3 regions of the Brevibacillus sp. FIR094 genome follow, and region 3 is predicted to be linked to each of the others. Evidence: riboswitches for the same ligand, from Rfam matches in the RefSeq annotation. Region 3 holds a riboswitch; each other region holds the start of a gene.
What was found. A riboswitch is a leader RNA that binds a small molecule or an ion and turns the genes downstream of it on or off. The one in region 3 is predicted to bind S-adenosylmethionine.
Positions count from the first base shown of each region.

Region 1: it holds a riboswitch for S-adenosylmethionine, as region 3 does, so the genes downstream of both, ACQ5DJ_RS19065 (aminotransferase class I/II-fold pyridoxal phosphate-dependent enzyme) here and ACQ5DJ_RS25205 (methionine ABC transporter ATP-binding protein) in region 3, are expected to answer to the same signal.
Region 2: it holds a riboswitch for S-adenosylmethionine, as region 3 does, so the genes downstream of both, ACQ5DJ_RS29420 (homoserine dehydrogenase) here and ACQ5DJ_RS25205 (methionine ABC transporter ATP-binding protein) in region 3, are expected to answer to the same signal.

Region 1 is NZ_JBEAES010000021.1:38,294-43,793, reverse strand. Features, by position in the region: gene ACQ5DJ_RS19075 (YhcN/YlaJ family sporulation lipoprotein) at 1-386, shown strand, start outside; gene ACQ5DJ_RS19070 (trans-sulfuration enzyme family protein) at 410-1,597, opposite strand; gene ACQ5DJ_RS19065 (aminotransferase class I/II-fold pyridoxal phosphate-dependent enzyme) at 1,594-2,757, opposite strand; SAM riboswitch class I at 2,852-2,971, opposite strand; gene ACQ5DJ_RS19060 (pyridoxamine 5'-phosphate oxidase family protein) at 3,046-3,504, opposite strand; gene ACQ5DJ_RS19055 (DUF5665 domain-containing protein) at 3,643-3,984, shown strand; gene ACQ5DJ_RS19050 (hypothetical protein) at 3,994-5,382, opposite strand.
Region 2 is NZ_JBEAES010000066.1:809-6,308, reverse strand. Features, by position in the region: gene ACQ5DJ_RS29440 (Gfo/Idh/MocA family protein) at 1-335, shown strand, start outside; gene ACQ5DJ_RS29435 (cyclase family protein) at 357-980, shown strand; gene ACQ5DJ_RS29430 (DinB family protein) at 1,078-1,593, shown strand; cobalamin riboswitch at 1,637-1,842, shown strand; gene ACQ5DJ_RS29425 (hypothetical protein) at 2,002-2,136, shown strand; SAM riboswitch class I at 2,231-2,337, shown strand; SAM riboswitch class I at 2,404-2,515, shown strand; gene ACQ5DJ_RS29420 (homoserine dehydrogenase) at 2,602-3,867, shown strand; gene ACQ5DJ_RS29415 (CapA family protein) at 3,930-5,102, opposite strand; gene ACQ5DJ_RS29410 (VOC family protein) at 5,180-5,500, shown strand, end outside.
Region 3 is NZ_JBEAES010000038.1:40,784-46,283, reverse strand. Features, by position in the region: gene ACQ5DJ_RS25220 (peptide ABC transporter substrate-binding protein) at 1-557, opposite strand, end outside; gene ACQ5DJ_RS25215 (MetQ/NlpA family ABC transporter substrate-binding protein) at 746-1,585, opposite strand; gene ACQ5DJ_RS25210 (methionine ABC transporter permease) at 1,645-2,310, opposite strand; gene ACQ5DJ_RS25205 (methionine ABC transporter ATP-binding protein) at 2,311-3,324, opposite strand; SAM riboswitch class I at 3,425-3,541, opposite strand; gene ACQ5DJ_RS25200 (LCP family protein) at 3,793-4,779, opposite strand; gene ACQ5DJ_RS25195 (MFS transporter) at 4,966-5,500, shown strand, end outside.

The DNA of each region.
Region 1 (5,500 bases), on a different contig from region 3:
TACACAGCGCCACTGCAGTGGTCTTAGGCAAATATGCGGTAGTCGGTATTACTGTGGATCCGAATCTGGATCGCCCTGAAGTTGGCGTCATTAAGTACACGGTTGCGGAAGCTCTGAAAGAAGACCCTCAAGGAGCAAATGCTGTCGTAACTGCAGACCCTGCCATCGTACAGCGGTTACGAGAAATGAGAGATGATATTCGTCGCGGCCATCCTGTTGCCGGTGTTACGGAAGAGTTAGCGGATATCGTAGGTCGGATCATTCCCCAACTGCCGCGCAGTGTGCAGCCTCGAGAAGAAACCCCTTCTCAAGTAAAAGAAAAACGCATGCACAAAGAGCCGCAAGGACAAAACAAAATCAATGCAAATCGTACAGGAACGCCTTAAAAGAAAAGAGGTATCCCCCGGATTTAAGCCCGGGAGAATACCTCTTTTTCTTTATGGATGGGTGCTTCAGATGGCAAATGATCCAAAGCTTGCTTCAAATCTGCCACCAAGTCCTCGTAATCCTCTAAACCAGCTGACAACCGGATCAAACCATCTGTAATTCCCCTTGCAGCCCTTTCCTCAGCAGGCATCGCTGCATGTGACATCGTAGCCGGATAGGAGAGAATCGTTTCCACTGCCCCGAGGCTGACAGCCACAATCGGCAATTTCACACGATCAAACAACGCTTTTGCTCGATCACGGTTCCCTACGTCAAAAGAAAGAACTGCCCCATGACCAGTCGCTTGTTGTGTTTGAATCAGATGACCAGGATGATCCTCCAGTCCTGTATAGTAAACGCGGCTTACTTGTGGATGCGATGACAACCAGTCAGCCAAGCTCGCGGCTGTTTTCGTGCTGACATCCAGTCGGGCTTTCAATGTTTTGAGACCACGCATCACCAGCCAGCAGTCCTGCACACCCAATATCGCTCCCATGCCATTCTGGATAAAATAGAGCTGCTCCCCTAACGCAGCCTCTCTGGTCACGGCCAGACCTGCCACGACGTCGCTATGCCCTCCGATAAACTTCGTTGCACTATGAATGACCACATCTGCACCAAGTTCCAATGGCCGCTGGTAATACGGGGTAAGGAATGTATTATCGACAATGACCAGCAAGCCGTACTCCTTCGCGATACGAGAAACCGCTGCAATATCTGTCACCTTTAAGGTGGGATTGGAGGGGGTCTCCAGGTAAATCCCTTTCGTCACCGGTGTAATGGCCGCACGAACAGCTTCTGTATTTGTTGCATCCACGAATGTAACGGAGATGCCCATTCTCGACAATACCTTGGTCAAAAACCGAAACGTGCCACCGTATACATCTTCCGCCACTACAACATGGTCTCCGGCTGAAAACAGCATGAACACGCTGGAAATGGCAGCCATGCCAGATGAGAATGCGAAACCGCGTGCGCCCCCCTCCAGAGACGCAATGGCTTCCTCCAAAGCCTGCCTCGTTGGATTGCCTGATCTGGCATAATCGAATGTTCCTGGCTGATCGATATCTGCCTGATGAAACGTCGAAGCTTGATAAATCGGAACCGACGACGCACCTGTGAACGGGTCAATGCAAGTCGAACCGTGGAGGATCTTGGTTGCAAAATTCATCGTACACTCCCCCCTACGACCAAACTAGCATTCAATGCCTGAAACAAATCGGCTACGACATCATCTGGATGCTCGATGCCAACCGACAGTCGCAACAATCGATCACAAACACCGACATGCTCTCTGACTTCTTGCGGGATATCGGCGTGAGTCTGCGTCGCCGGATACGTACACAATGACTCGACACCACCCAGACTTTCCGCAAAGGATACGATTTGCAGATTTTGCAGGAACAATCCCACCTGCTCTACATCGCGTACCCGGAACGATACCATCCCACTATGCCCAGTCGCTTGATTCACCTGTATTTCATGCCCCGGATGCTCTGGCAGACCTGGATAAAATACCTCCGCCACTGCCGGATGCTCACGCAGCTTTTCCGCTACAATCAAGGCATTGGATTGGTGACGCTCCATCCGCAGTGCCAATGTTTTCATCCCGCGAACGAGAAGCCAGCAATCTTGTGGTCCGAGCACAGCACCGATTGAATTGTGCAAAAACCGGATTTTTTCCGACAACTCTTCCCCTTTTGTTACGATGAGACCAGCCAGCACATCGTTATGTCCTGCCAAATACTTGGTTGCACTATGTAAGACGATATCTGCACCAAGCTCTAGTGGGCGTTGACAATACGGGGTTAAGAATGTGTTGTCTACAATCGTAAGGAGACCGTGCTGTTTCGCCAATTGCGTTACTGCTCGAATATCCGTAATCTGCATGAGCGGATTGGTTGGTGTCTCGACGAAGATCGCCTTTGTATCTGGGCGAATCGCATTTTTGAGTGCACCAATGTCACGCAAATCTACATACGAAAACGTCAAACCATAGCGAGAGAGCACTTGCTCGAACAATCGATAGGTTCCTCCGTACAGATCGAGTGAAACGATCAGATGATCCCCTTGGGAAAACAAGCCCATAACGGTATGAACAGCAGCCATTCCTGAGGCGCAAGCGAATCCTGCATCTCCTGATTCCGCTTCAGCGATGGTCTCCTCCAGAATGGTGCGAGTAGGATTAGCGGTGCGCGTATAATCATATCCAGTGCTCTGGCCCAAGGCAGGATGGCGATAAGCCGTTGCATAGTAAACAGGAAAGCTCACCGCCCCTGTTTTTTCGTCTCTGCCTACTCCCGCCTGAATCAATTTCGTTTCCAATTTCATGTCTGTTTCTCTCCCTCCAATAGTGTACGAGGGCATCAAAAAAGCCCCCTTTCCTCTGAAAGAAGGCTTTGTTTACGTCACCGTAAGCAAATCCTTCTCATCTTTCAGAGTTTGATAACTCTGCAGGAATTAGCACCATTATCTCCCTGTTAAAATACAGGTGATTGGTTGCCGGGCATCATCGGGCCAGTCCCTCCGCCGCTCTGGATAAGAAGATTGCTATTCAATTTGATTGACCCTAATACTAAAGGATCGGCAGGATTCTTGTCAACAATTTATTTCCACATGTTAATTTGCATCTTTCAAGGCGGTCATAACTTGATTGTCCAGCTTCGCTGCTGCGTTTTTGTCATACGTCTTTTCATATTGTGGTTCTACGGAAATACGGGAACCGTAAAACATAATATCACGAACGGCCTCAATTTTGATTTCTGCCATGGCCAGCTTGAGCGGAACTCCTTCCAGTCGGTCTGTTTTGACGAAAGCACGACCATTAATAGCAAAAGACGAGCCGGCACCGATCAAATGCAGGACAACTTGCGGTTCCTTCGCAATATTAGCCAAAATACGTGAGCGATTATCTACGGCAAAACGAATCGTATCGGCGCTGACAGCATACGTCCAGGACAAGGAGCTGAGCGATGGTGCCCCTGACTCATGGTCTACTGTGCCCAAGGTAACAAAACGCTCCTTTTGCAAGAGCTTGAATAAATCTTCGGAAAGAGATTGGGAAACAGTTTCAGCCATTTCAAAGCCTCCTAACAAACGTTTTGTACGTTCATTTTACCCTTCGCCTAGCTGATAGGCAAACGTTTCCTCTCCACCTTGATTCTGGTTGTCTTTTTCCCTAGACTGGTAGGTAACGATACCGAATGATGGAAGGGGATGGACAGCTTGTCGCCTACAGACCGCCTTATGCAGCAAATTGATCAAGTTCTTGAAGAGCTTCAGGAAGTTCGGAAGGTAAATGAGCGGATGCATAAAATTGCGATGTTCCTGGAAGATATCCGACTAGCAGATGTGATTCAAAATTACACAGCCCCGCGCAAGCTGCTCTGGATCAATTTCCTCGCAGGTCTTGCCCGGGGTCTGGGGTTGACTATTGGTACTGCTATCGTATTGGCATTCCTCGGCTCTCTCTTGACGCAATTTCTTTCCATCCCCATTCTGGGGGATTACATCAGACAATTGGTGGAGTACGTCGAGACTTACAAGCAGCGGCCTTAACGTTAGCGACTAGTCTCTGTCGTCGTTACGATCGTCATCGCCCTGGTCATCATCGTCATCATGATGTTTGTCGTGCTTTTTCCAATAACCATACGCGTTGCCATTGGGATGCTTATCTTTCTGCTTCCCTTTTTCTTTTTTCTTTTTGTCATCATCTTCGTCTTTATCCTCGTCTGTTGGCTTCACAGGCTCGACAATGACTTTTGTGCTTAATGCAACGTCAGTTTTCTTAACCAGCTTATCGTCTTCATACAATTCGACTTGAATTGTTTTGGCACTAAAGGAATGATTCTTGTACGACAATGTCAGCGAAAACTCGCCTTTGTCATTTGGTTTCATCTCTTTTTTCTTCCCGTCAGGAGCGATCACAAATAGTTCAGTATCGTCCTTTTTATTCCAGCCGCTTACTGTCCCCTTCACCTGTATGGACTTGGCGGCAGGATTGTTTACAGCAGTCGCCTTGATGGCATATACGGTCGCTTGATCCTTGTCAGGAGCGTTGACGATTTCTACCTGAACGGATTCGGAATCAACCTTCTTGCCATCCTCGTAAACCTCGATCAAGGCTTTTTGATCTTTTGCTGCTTGTACATCCTTTACTGAAACCGTGAAGCTGCCTACGCCATCCCACAGCTTCTTCACGTTTGCGTCTTTTTTCACGCCATTATAGGTGACAGTTACTTTGTCTGCCCCCTGCTTGACAATTCCTTTTACTTTTAATTCCTTTTTCTTCGCATCCAATACGGACATGGTATGGATGATCATTTCCTTATCTTCTTCTGCTTTTGGAACGATCTTTACCTTTTCGCTATCGACCAGCTTGCTGCCTTCATAGGCACTCACGGTTACATACGGTTCATAGGATGCATCAGGAGCTTCAAAGCTGACCGTAAAAGAGTGCTCCTTGGTCGGAACGACTTCAATGATGTCGGAATTCGGCTTTTTCACTACCACCTTGGTGACATCCGAAGTCACAATCCCCTTTATGTACACCTTGTTATTTTCAGTCTTGGCATTTACACTCACGATTTCTTCAGCATTCTCTGTCAGGCGCACTTCCAGCCAAATATCGCTGTAGTACTCATTGTAGATACGCTCCCACTCCGCTTTGTTTTCTTCCATAAACGCTTGGAGCTTCGTATTCAAGTTGATTTCTTCTACAATGATGTACAAGTGATCCGCTTGATTTTTCAAGAGCATGTTCAGCGTGGTTGGATCATTTTGAGCAAGTTCCTTCAGATTGTAGCGTGTGACTTGCTTTCCCTCGTCATTCATGACTACCTTTGTGGCACTTGGACTAGCAATCGAGCTTGCATCGGCAAAAATTGGCGTCAAACAGCCAAGAATACCTGCAGCTGTCACCACTGCTAATACGGGCTTGGTCATGTACTTTTTCAATGGTAGTTCCCCCTTCTAGTCTGCAAAAATCCCCCTGGTTGCTTGGGGCATGAATATTGACGGGAAATCATTTTCAAAAGTTGCATCATCCAAGAAACCGCGTCTTATTACCTACGAA
Region 2 (5,500 bases), on a different contig from region 3:
GAGAGATGGATGCAATCATTAGCTTTTCGAAAATTACGACCTCCTATCAGCCAGCAGAAATCCAAGGGGAGGACGCCACAATGGTGATCGATCGAATCAACCATCTCAAAGAAGTGGACATTCGTTACAGAGACGGACGAATTGAGCAAGTGACAAGACCGCAGACCCCGAAGACCATGCATTATGAAATTAGGGAGTTCCTACACTTGGCAAGAATAGGGGCTAGACAATCTACAACGAATTCGCATGATGTCTCCAAAACGACCATGCAGGTCATGGATGAAGTAAGAAGACAGATGGGAATCGTTTTTCCTGCGGATCATAAAAAACGGTAAGTAAAGGGGAGGGCGTTTAGGATGAAAATGTATGATGTAACCGCCACCGTGTACGAAGGAATGACGGTGTATAAAAACAAGCCGGAAAAGCAGCCGAAAATACGTACCGCTACCAATGGCTATGTAACCGAATCGAGAATCGACATGGACCTACATTCTGGTACCCATGTGGATGCTCCCCTGCACATGGTAAATGCCGGCGATACATTTGAGAGTATTTCATTGGAGAAGCTAGTGGGCAGTTGCAAGGTTCTCGATCTCACAGCGGTAGAGGACAGGATCACTCGCTCCGATTTGGAGGGCTTCGATCTTGCGCGAGGCGATTTTGTCTTGTTTAAAACGAAAAATTCTTTTGAAGAGGCGTTCTCTTTTGAATTCATCTTTCTTTCAGAGGAAGGTGCAGAATATGTAAGCGAGCTGGGTGTGCGAGGTATTGGTACCGATGCACTTGGGATCGAACGCAGTCAGGAAGGGCACCCCACCCATAAAAAGCTGTTTGCAGCGGGAGTCATTGTCGTGGAAGGCTTGCGCCTAGCAGAGGTCCCGCCAGGCGAGTATTTTCTGGTAGCTGCACCACTTAAGCTGATCGGCACGGATGCAGCCCCAGCAAGGGTCCTATTGTTTGAAGGCTTACATAGCGTATGATGGTGAAGGTCACCCGCCTGTGAAGATCTGGCGGGTGTGTTCGTATTGGGCTTGTTTTAAGCGGCAGGTAAAGTGAATAACGAGGAGTGGGAAATACATGCTCAGACGACCAGAGCGCGATGAATACGCTGCATATTTTGAGTATTATATTGGACTTCTACCAGAGGGGGATCTGCAAACGATCCTCACGCAACAAGGAGAGAGGCAAGTCGCGCTATTTTCGTCCCTTGCGCCTGAGCAAATTGATTATCGGTATGCACCAGGCAAATGGACAGTAAAAGAGGTTTTGGGTCATCTTGTCGATACAGAACGCATCATGAGCTATCGCTTATTGAGAATCGCGAGAGGAGATCAGACACCCCTCGTCGGTTTTGATGAGAATGCTTTTGTCGAACACGGGTGTTTTCAGCTACGAGACCTCTCTGATTTATTGGAAGAGTATAAGGCTGTACGTGCTTCAACCATCGCGCAAGCCGGAGGAATCTCTCCAGAAGCGTGGTTGCGTACAGGAACTGCCAACGGAAACAAGCTATCTGCAAGGACGTTGGCTTATGTGATTGCAGGACATGAAGGTCACCACAGCACCATTTTGAAAGAGCGGTATTTGGGGTAAGTTCGCAAAATAAGGAAGAATAAGGTAAAATCTAGGGAGAACAATTTCATAGGTGGAAACAGGTTCCTTAGGGCGTAACCAATTCGCGACAAGGATAATAGGGAAGCTCGGTGCAAATCCGACACGGTCCCGCCACTGTAAAAGGGGAGTCAGCGTCCAACAAGCCACTGGTCTATCAAAATAGACGGGGAAGGCGACGCTAGACGATGAACCCATAGTCAGGAGACCTGCCTGTTTCGACAACACTGATAGACCTACGGGAGATAGGGAGGTGTTAGAGATGGCTTGCGAAAAACAGCGCGTGGACAAGTACGTCCCTCTTTTTCTGGCATTTTCTAACGATCGTCACGGTCGAGCGGAAAATGCTCTTTTTATTTTGGGCAGGATAAAAGAAGAGGAGGGCGTGCGATGATTCAACTTTTCATTTGCCAATATTGCGGATATGTCGAGGAAAAAGAGCTGCCTGAGGAAGGCCGGGAGGGCGTGTTTCATTGCGCTTGCTGCAGTATGGAAGAGGTAGAAAGCCTGTTCACCCACAACTGAAAGTCGTGTCAAATCAGCTTGCAATCAGAAAAGAAAGAATTTTGTTGACGCTTGCCTTGGAATTTCTTAGAATAAAGCTCAACAGCATAAACAGTTCTTATCCAGAGAGGTGGAGGGTCTGGCCCTATGAAGCCCGGCAACCGTTGCATATTGCGACAAGGTGCCAATTCCTGCGAGACGTTTCGTCTCGAAAGATAAGAAGCGGGTTACTCCATTAGTAGATGAACCTTCTTCTTAGCGAAGAAGGTTTTTTTCAATTTCATATTTTCTTTATCCAGAGAGGTGGAGGGACTGGCCCGATGAAGCCCGGCAACCGTCACGCATATTTTGTGACAAGGTGCCAATTCCTGCAGGACATATACGTCCTGGGAGATAAGGAGGGGGAGCATTAGCTGCTAACAAGCCTTCTTCTTATCGAAGATGGCTTTTCTTTTTATCTAAAATTCAGGGTATGGGGTGGTCAGGATGAGTGCAGAAGTGGTACGTGTGGGATTACTGGGATTGGGAACAGTGGGTGGAGGCGTAATCAAAACGATCCGTTCGCAACAGGAGAAGCTTTCTTCTCGACTGGGAAAACGAATTGAGATCGTCAAGGCTTTGGTGCGTGACTCGGAAAAAGAGCGGGCGGTTCATGTTGACCCGGCTTTACTGACAACTGACTTTGAGGATGTATTGAGAAGCGATGTGGATATCGTGGTGGAGGTCATGGGCGGTGTAGAACCTACCTATGACTACGTTCGTGCTTTGATCGAAAAGGGCTGCCATGTAGTAACGGCCAACAAAGAGCTCCTGGCGAAAAAAGGAACCGAGCTAGTCGATTTGGCAAATCAGCATCAAGTGCATCTGGCCTATGAAGCGAGTGTGGCAGGGGGCATCCCGATCTTGAGCGTACTCCGGCAGTTCCTTCGCACGAACGATATCCAAGGCGTTCGCGGTATTCTCAACGGAACAACGAACTTCATTTTGACGAAAATGGAGGCAGAACAGCTCTCTTATCAGGAGGTTCTCAAGCAAGCGCAGGAGTTGGGCTATGCCGAAGCAGACCCTCGTTCGGATGTAGAAGGCTTTGACGCTATGTACAAGTTGTACATCCTGGCACAGCTTGTTTACGGAGAATCGCTACCGCTAGCGGATGTTGTTCGTAAAGGAATTTCAGATTTGTCAGCGGGTCACATTCGGATTGCGAGCGAGCTGGGGTACCGGATCAAGCTGATCGCGCAGGCCTATCAAGCTGAACAAGGCATTCGCCTATCTGTTGAACCAACCATGCTTCCGCTGAGCCACCCGTTGGCGCAAATCCACGACGCGTTTAATGCGGTGCAGCTATCCGGCAACATTGTGGGAGACTTGTTGTTTACAGGAAGAGGGGCAGGCGAGCTACCTACAGCAAGTGCAGTCGTGGAGGATTTGGCCTATTTATTGACACAGCCATTCACACCGCATCCTACTTGGAAAGAAAAAACGGCTGACAAAGCTGGAGTCACCTTGGACTCAGAAGAACGCGTCTTGTGTTATCTAGAAGGCTCATGTCATACTGCCACGCCAGATCTTGTCTTGCATTTCCTCGAGCAGGCAGGCGTGAACGTGCATAAACTAAAAGTCCAATTCGACTTGGGGGGCGTCTTGCGCGCAGGTTTGATCGTGACAGGAATCAGTGAAGAGCACGAGTCCCTGTTGAAAAATGATTTTGGCTTAGAAGTGCGCCGCTTCCCTATTATCGAATCTGCATAAGTAATAGGAATAACAAGAAGAAAAGCCGTATTTCTAGTTACCTGGAAACACGGCTTCTTTTGTCAGGGGGCAGTCTCCACCGCTTTTGCACGCGGCTGTATACGCCCGTCACTTTGTATGTCGACACTCTCGGAAATAGATTCAATACGTTTTAGCAGGGCAGCGCCGTTGCTTTCATTCATGGGTACAGCTTGTCCCAATTCTGCGTGAAACGGAAGCATCGTCAACTCACAATCGCCGCTTTTCGTACAGTTTGCTTGCAGGACCATCGTTTCCCAAGTCTTGGGTTCGCTTGACCGTGTGAAAATGAAATTGCCCAGACTGTACGCAATCCATTTGTCGTTGTATCGTTCAAAGCCTTGAAGAACGTGGGGATGACCGCCGACAATCAAATCTGCACCAGCATCGATGTAGGCACGAGACAACTCTTTTTGATGATCGACAGGATAATCGGAGCGTTCCTTGCCCCAGTGTGCAATTACCACGACGAGATCTGCTTGGTTGTTCGCATCTTGGATCGCTTTCACTGCTAGCGTAGGATCATAGGAAGCGGCCATACCTGGCTGAGAATCCCCTGCAAACCAGCTTGTTTCGGGAATGACCCTGCTGAAGCCGAGAATTGCGATCTTGATGCCGTTCTTTTCAATGAATACAGGTGAATAGGCACGGTTGGCATTCTTTCCGGCGCCGACGTATTCAATCCGGTTCTTGTCCAAAGCGTCAAAGGTATCGAGCAATCCCGGAACTCCTTGATCCATGGAGTGATTATTGGCGAGATTCACTACATCAATTCCTGCGTTTTTCATGGCAGGAACAGCAAGTGGGGACGACTTGTAGACATACTCTTTGTTCTGTGCAGCAACACCTGTGGTGGTGATCGGCGTCTCCAAATTGGCAATCGTGATATCATCTTGCAAAAAGAGCGAGCTTACATGCTTGTATGGGTAGTCATAGCTGTTGTTTGCAAGTAAGGTTTTCTCTACATTCCCTGACATCATGATGTCACCGACAAAGGTGAGCTGTACAGAGGTCTTTTGGTTCACAGTATCGTCAGGAGCAGGCTGCTCGTTTGGGGTGGCATGTTCTCCATCCATGGCAGTTTGGAATAGGTAGTAGGTTCCGACGACGAAGATGGCCAACACGCTAAATAGGAGCGTGTTCTTTCCAACCCGTACCCATTTTCTGCGTGAATGCTTGCGCCGAGATTTTACCCGGCTTGATCTGGTATCGTTCATTTTTCCCCCTTGTATTTCTATCCTTACATAAATGAATTTTGATATCCTATAAGTAATACGAAAAGAGGCGAAAAAAGGTGCGATTAACTTTTGATCATTTGGTTCATTTTGTGCAGCGAACTCCACAGGAAGCATCGGAACAATTTTGCCAAGCGGGTTTTCATGCGGTAGCTGGAGGACGTCATGCGTCTTGGGGGACATGGAATAGCCTTAGTTATTTCGGACTTTCTTATGTTGAATTTTTGGCGGTTGAACACGAGGAGCTTGCTCGACAATCAGATAATCCGCTCGTACGTCAATGCATCGAGGATAAAGCAAAGGGAGAAGGATTTGGTCAGATTGCGCTTCGGACCAATGAGATGGATGCGTGGGCAGAGCGCTTGCGAAGCCAAGGTTTG
Region 3 (5,500 bases):
TTCTCCAGCGTGACTTCCAGTGTTTTGTCATCGAGAGCCTTTGCACCGAGTTCGTCGGGCTTCATCTTGCCTTCGTGAATCAGCTTCGCATTTTTAATGTAGTACAGCTGATAAGCATACTCAGCCCCAAAAGTCTTGCCGAGTGCACGCTTCCATGCATACACGAAGTCATGGGCAGTTACTGGATCACCATTGCTCCATTTGGAGTCGCGAAGCGTGAACGTATACACCAGTTTGTCATCTGAGAGCTTTATATCGGATGCTACTGAATTCACTGGCTTTGCGTTTGCATCGAAGCGAGTCAAGCCATCAAACGTAGCACGAACAACTGCTCCCGAAGTGGCATCCTTCGCAAGACCAGGGTCCGCTGTCGATGGCTCACTCGTAATGTTCGCCCGAAATACCTGCTGCTTTCCATTTGCAGGCTTTTCAGCGGGTGCTGCGGCTCCCTCAGTTGGAGGGGTTGTCGTTGACGGCTGTGTACTCGTGGAGCATCCAGCTAACACGCTTCCAGCGACCAGCATCGCGCCAAGAAACAACTTGAGATTTCTTTTCATCAGAAAATTCCCCCTTATCTATATTTTCTTACTTCAAACACAATATACGCGACCGGAATTGGGTTGAAAACGGGGTTGCTATAGATTTAATATAATTTTATGAAAATTCACTATATTATAAATAAAAGTAAAACCCAACCAGCTTTTCGGCCAGTTGGGTTTCGTTGATCGATCAATTATTTGTTGATTTAGAACGCTGGAATAATCGCGCCTTTGTATTCATCTTCAATGAACTTTTTCACTTCAGGTGAGGTCAGTGCTTTTGCCAGCTTTTGCATTGCTTCGGAATCCTTGTTGTCAGGACGAGCTACCAGGATGTTTGCGTATGGAGTATCTTTATCTTCAATAAACAGGGCGTCTTTCGTTGGAACAAGCTTTGCTTCCAGCGCATAGTTGGTGTTGATCAACGCCATATCTACTTCTTCCAGCACGCGTGGCAGCATTGCTGCTTCTACTTCTTTGAACTTCAGGTTTTTCTTGTTCTCAACAACGTCTTTCACTGTACCACTGATGCCAGCGCCTTCTTTCAGCTTGATCACGCCGTTTTTCTCCAAGAGTGCGAGTGCGCGACCGCTGTTTGTCGGATCGTTTGGCAGCGCGATAGTTGCGCCATCAGCTAATTCATCGACAGATTTTACTTTTTTGCTGTACGCGCCGAATGGCTCGATGTGTACAGCCACTACTGGCTCCAGGTTCATGTTTTGTCCTTTATTGAAGTCTTCCAGGTAAGGCTTGTGCTGGAAGAAGTTCGCGTCGAGTTGTTTCTCGTTCACTTGAACGTTAGGTTGTACGTAATCGGTGAACTCTTTAATTTCCAGGTTCACGCCTTGTTCTTTCAGCTTTGGTTGAACCAGCTTCAAGATTGCTGCATGTGGAACGGGAGAAGCGCCTACCTTCAATGTTACTTCCTGTTGTCCGCCTTGTGCGCCGCCTTCAGCTGGAGCAGGTGCTGTTTCGGTTTTGCCTCCGCAAGCTGCCAAAGAAAATGCCAACACAGTAGTAAGTACAGATACGACTAGCTTTTTCATGAATGATTTCCCCCTTGCATGTATTTATCTTATTCTTTGATAACCTATATGGAAAAATCCTACTTACGGCTGAACTTGAGAACCAGACGGTCCCCCAGCGATTGTAAGATCTGTACCATCACCAGCAAAATAACAACAGTCACAACCATGACATCGGTTTGGAAACGCTGATATCCGTAACGGATCGCCAAGTCACCCAAACCACCACCGCCAATTACCCCAGACATTGCGGTATAAGAGACCAGCGTAACCGTTGTGATCGTAATACCCGCGATCAGGCCCGATCTAGACTCTGGCAAAAGGACATTCCAGACGATCTGCCAATTGGAAGCACCCATAGATTGTGCCGCCTCAATCACGCCTTTATCAATCTCACGCAGAGAGGTTTCCACCAAACGTGCGAAAAACGGAGCGGCACCGAATACGAGCGGCGGAATGGCACCCAGTACACCGAGTGAAGTTCCTACGATCATTTTCGTCACAGGAATCAGCAAGATCATCAAAATGATAAATGGTACTGAGCGCAATACATTGACAACGAATGATGCGATCGTATAAAAAGTGCGGTTTTGCAGAAGCTGTCCGCGTGAAGTCAAAAATAGAATGATGCCCAGCGGCAAACCAATCAGGACAGTAAACAGGGTGGAAAAACCGAGCATCGTGAGCGTATCCATCGTGCCTATGCCGATTTCAGCCCAATCCACATTTTCAAATGTCCAGTCCATTTATATCACCTCTACTTCCAAGCCACGTTGGCGCAGCGTCTCAATAGTCTTTTGATTCTGTGCGACATCGCCTTCCAGCTCGATCACCAACTGCCCATACGGCGTATCCTTCATGCGAGAAATGGTTCCCTGCAAAATGCTGAACACCGTACCGGTCTCTTGCATTGTTTGGAACAGAATCGGCTGATACGTTTTTTCACCCAGGAAGGTGACTCGAGCAATCGTACGGTTCCCCGCGGCCTTTTCGTGCTCCACTGCTTCGCGCAGTTCTGTAGAATCCGCTACTTGTTCCACGAATTCTTGTGTCGTTGGATGCTTCGGACGAAGGAATACATCCAGTACGTTACCCGACTCGACGATCTTTCCTCCATCAATGACGCCAACACGATCACAAATGGAGCGAATGACGTGCATCTCGTGGGTAATCAACACAATGGTCAAGCCCAGCTTGCGGTTGATGTCCAAGAGGAGTGCCAGAATGGAGTTCGTCGTCTGCGGATCGAGAGCCGATGTAGCTTCGTCACAGAGCAGCACTTTTGGATCATTCGCGAGCGCACGGGCAATCCCGACACGTTGCTTTTGTCCGCCAGACAGTTGAGTCGGATATTTGTCCTTATGTGCCTCCAAGCCAACCAGCTTCAGCAGCTCGTTCACTTTCTTATCAATCTCTGCCTTTGGACGCTTTGCCAGCTTGAGCGGAAAAGCGACATTTTCGCCAACTGTCGAAGAAGACAGCAAGTTAAAGTGCTGAAAAATCATGCCGATGGAGCGGCGCTTTTCTTGCAGCTTCCCTTCATCCAGCTTTGTCAAATCGACGCCGTCCACAATAACTTCCCCTGAAGTTGGACGCTCCAGCAAATTGATGCATCGGATCAACGTACTTTTCCCTGCACCAGAGTGTCCGATGATCCCGTATATTTCTCCTTGCTCTATGGAAAGGTCGATCCCCGTTAACGCTGGGATGGTTTTACCTTGTACTTGATAGCTTTTATGCAAATGACGCAGTTGGATCAACGCATCCACCTCCCGACCACAATCTTGATAAAATCAGAAAACCCCTTTTTCACAAACGAAAAAGGGGCTGCAACGCAATGTTATACGTTCGCATCCACCCTTCTCATCTATACAAGATCCAAAAAATCTTGTAGGAATTGGCACCGCGACGTTCATCCGAAAATGAACCGGCTGCCGGGCTTCATAGGGCCTGTCCCTCCGCCTCTCTTGATAAGAAAGATATCTACGTATATTATGTTCGTCTTTTCTATTTCATGATGATACAAAACGGATTATATCCTTTTTGAAAATATCACGTCAATAGTAATAGTAGGAAAAGTTTTTTAATCCATGACGCCGTTACGGATGATTTTTGACTTTACGTGAAAGCGAGGCGTTGCTTCTTGGAATAAACTCACTGTAAACGTTGGCATCCGCCATGGTCATATCATGGTTATTCTTTCCTAAAAAACAAAAAAAACAGCACGCTTAGTTTTGCGTGCTGCTTTTCTTTTCTCCCACGGGTTGATCTGACGTTTCTGTAGGAGGTGCGATTTTTTCTTGGACAAACGACTGAACCTGATCGACATCCGGAACCAGAACGGAGCCTGCGCGGTTCGATTCACGGAACATCCCCATTGGCGGCAATTGATAATTGCCTGGCTCTAACGTATTCAATTTTAATCCGAGTGCAGACAGCTTCAGCATGTCCACCGAACTAATATTGGTTTGAACATACGGTGTTACTTCCTTCAAAATCGTAGGAAGCTGCATCAGCGTTGTACCATTCTTCATCTGATCCACGACTGCTGTCATTAATTTCCTCTGACGCTCCGTCCGTGTATAATCAGAGGTCGCATCATGACGGAAACGAACATATTGCAAAGCTTTGTCTCCATCCAATTTTTGCAGACCCTTTTTCAGATTAATATCGTAAGCACCTTTGTCTGTCGGGTCATGATAATACATGTTTTTTTCTACATCGATCTCGACTCCGCCCACTGCATCAATCAGAGCCTTGAAACCTTCAAAGTCAGTAATCACGTAACGATCTACTGGAAGTCCAGTGAACTGACTAACCGTTTCCATTGCCAGCTCAGGTCCACCCTCTACAATCGCAGAGTTGATCCGCGAGCTACCTCTACCGGGAATATCTACATACGTATCACGCAGGATTGAAAACATATCATAACGTTTCCCCGTAGGATCGATACTGACCAGCATCATGGAGTCAGAACGAGGAAGCCCGTTATTTTTCATTCCTCTGCGGTCTACTCCCATCAGCAGGATATTGACACGTTCCTTACCATCCCACTCTGGTATTTCTGCTGCTTTGGTGGAATTCCCACCACTAGGCGGTGCGATGTTAGGCTCTTGAATATTTTGAGCAAATTGATAAAAAGAGTATCCGTAGTATCCAGCTGTCGTAGCCATCACGACAAGCAAAAGAAGCAACACTCGTTTCCATATTTTCATAAAGTCCACCTTTATTCTCTATATCCTCAGTTGATGTCATCTCTCCACTTTGTCTAGTATACTCGAATTCGACAAAAGTGGAGCAGCCTTTATTTGGGTACCTGCGACATTATATACATTTTAATTTACAAAGTTCAGAATGTTCGTTATACTATTCTTATCCTTAATGGTAAGGGGTGCATTCGCGTGATATCACCATCCGCTTTCCTCAATCGCTATCCACGTGAGGCCATTTTCTTCCTCATCGCCAGCTTTATTAACTCCTCCGGGAGTGCCTTTATGTGGCCACTTACTACGTTATACGTACATACCATTTTGCAACGCTCGATGACAGAAGCTGGATTCGTCTTGATGATCCAATCTCTGGCTGGAATCTTCGGTCAATTCATTGGCGGATCGTTGTTTCATCGACTAGGTGCCAAGCGGCTTATTGTCGGCGCATTGATTATTCAAGGACTTATTCAATTTTCCATTCCTTTCGTTCAGAGCTGGCCCATCTACCTGATCCTCATGATGGGGCTTGGGTTTACGTTCAACCTGTCGTTTCCTGCCATTCAGGCATTTATCGGCTTTCGCTGGAAAGAACAGCGCCGAGCATTGTTTAACATTGTCTATGTCGGAAACAACCTAGGGATGGCAATCGGTACCGCGTTGGCTGGAGTCATTGCCACTTTATCCTTCCAGCTTACGTTTTGGTTCAACAGCACGAGCACCTTACTCT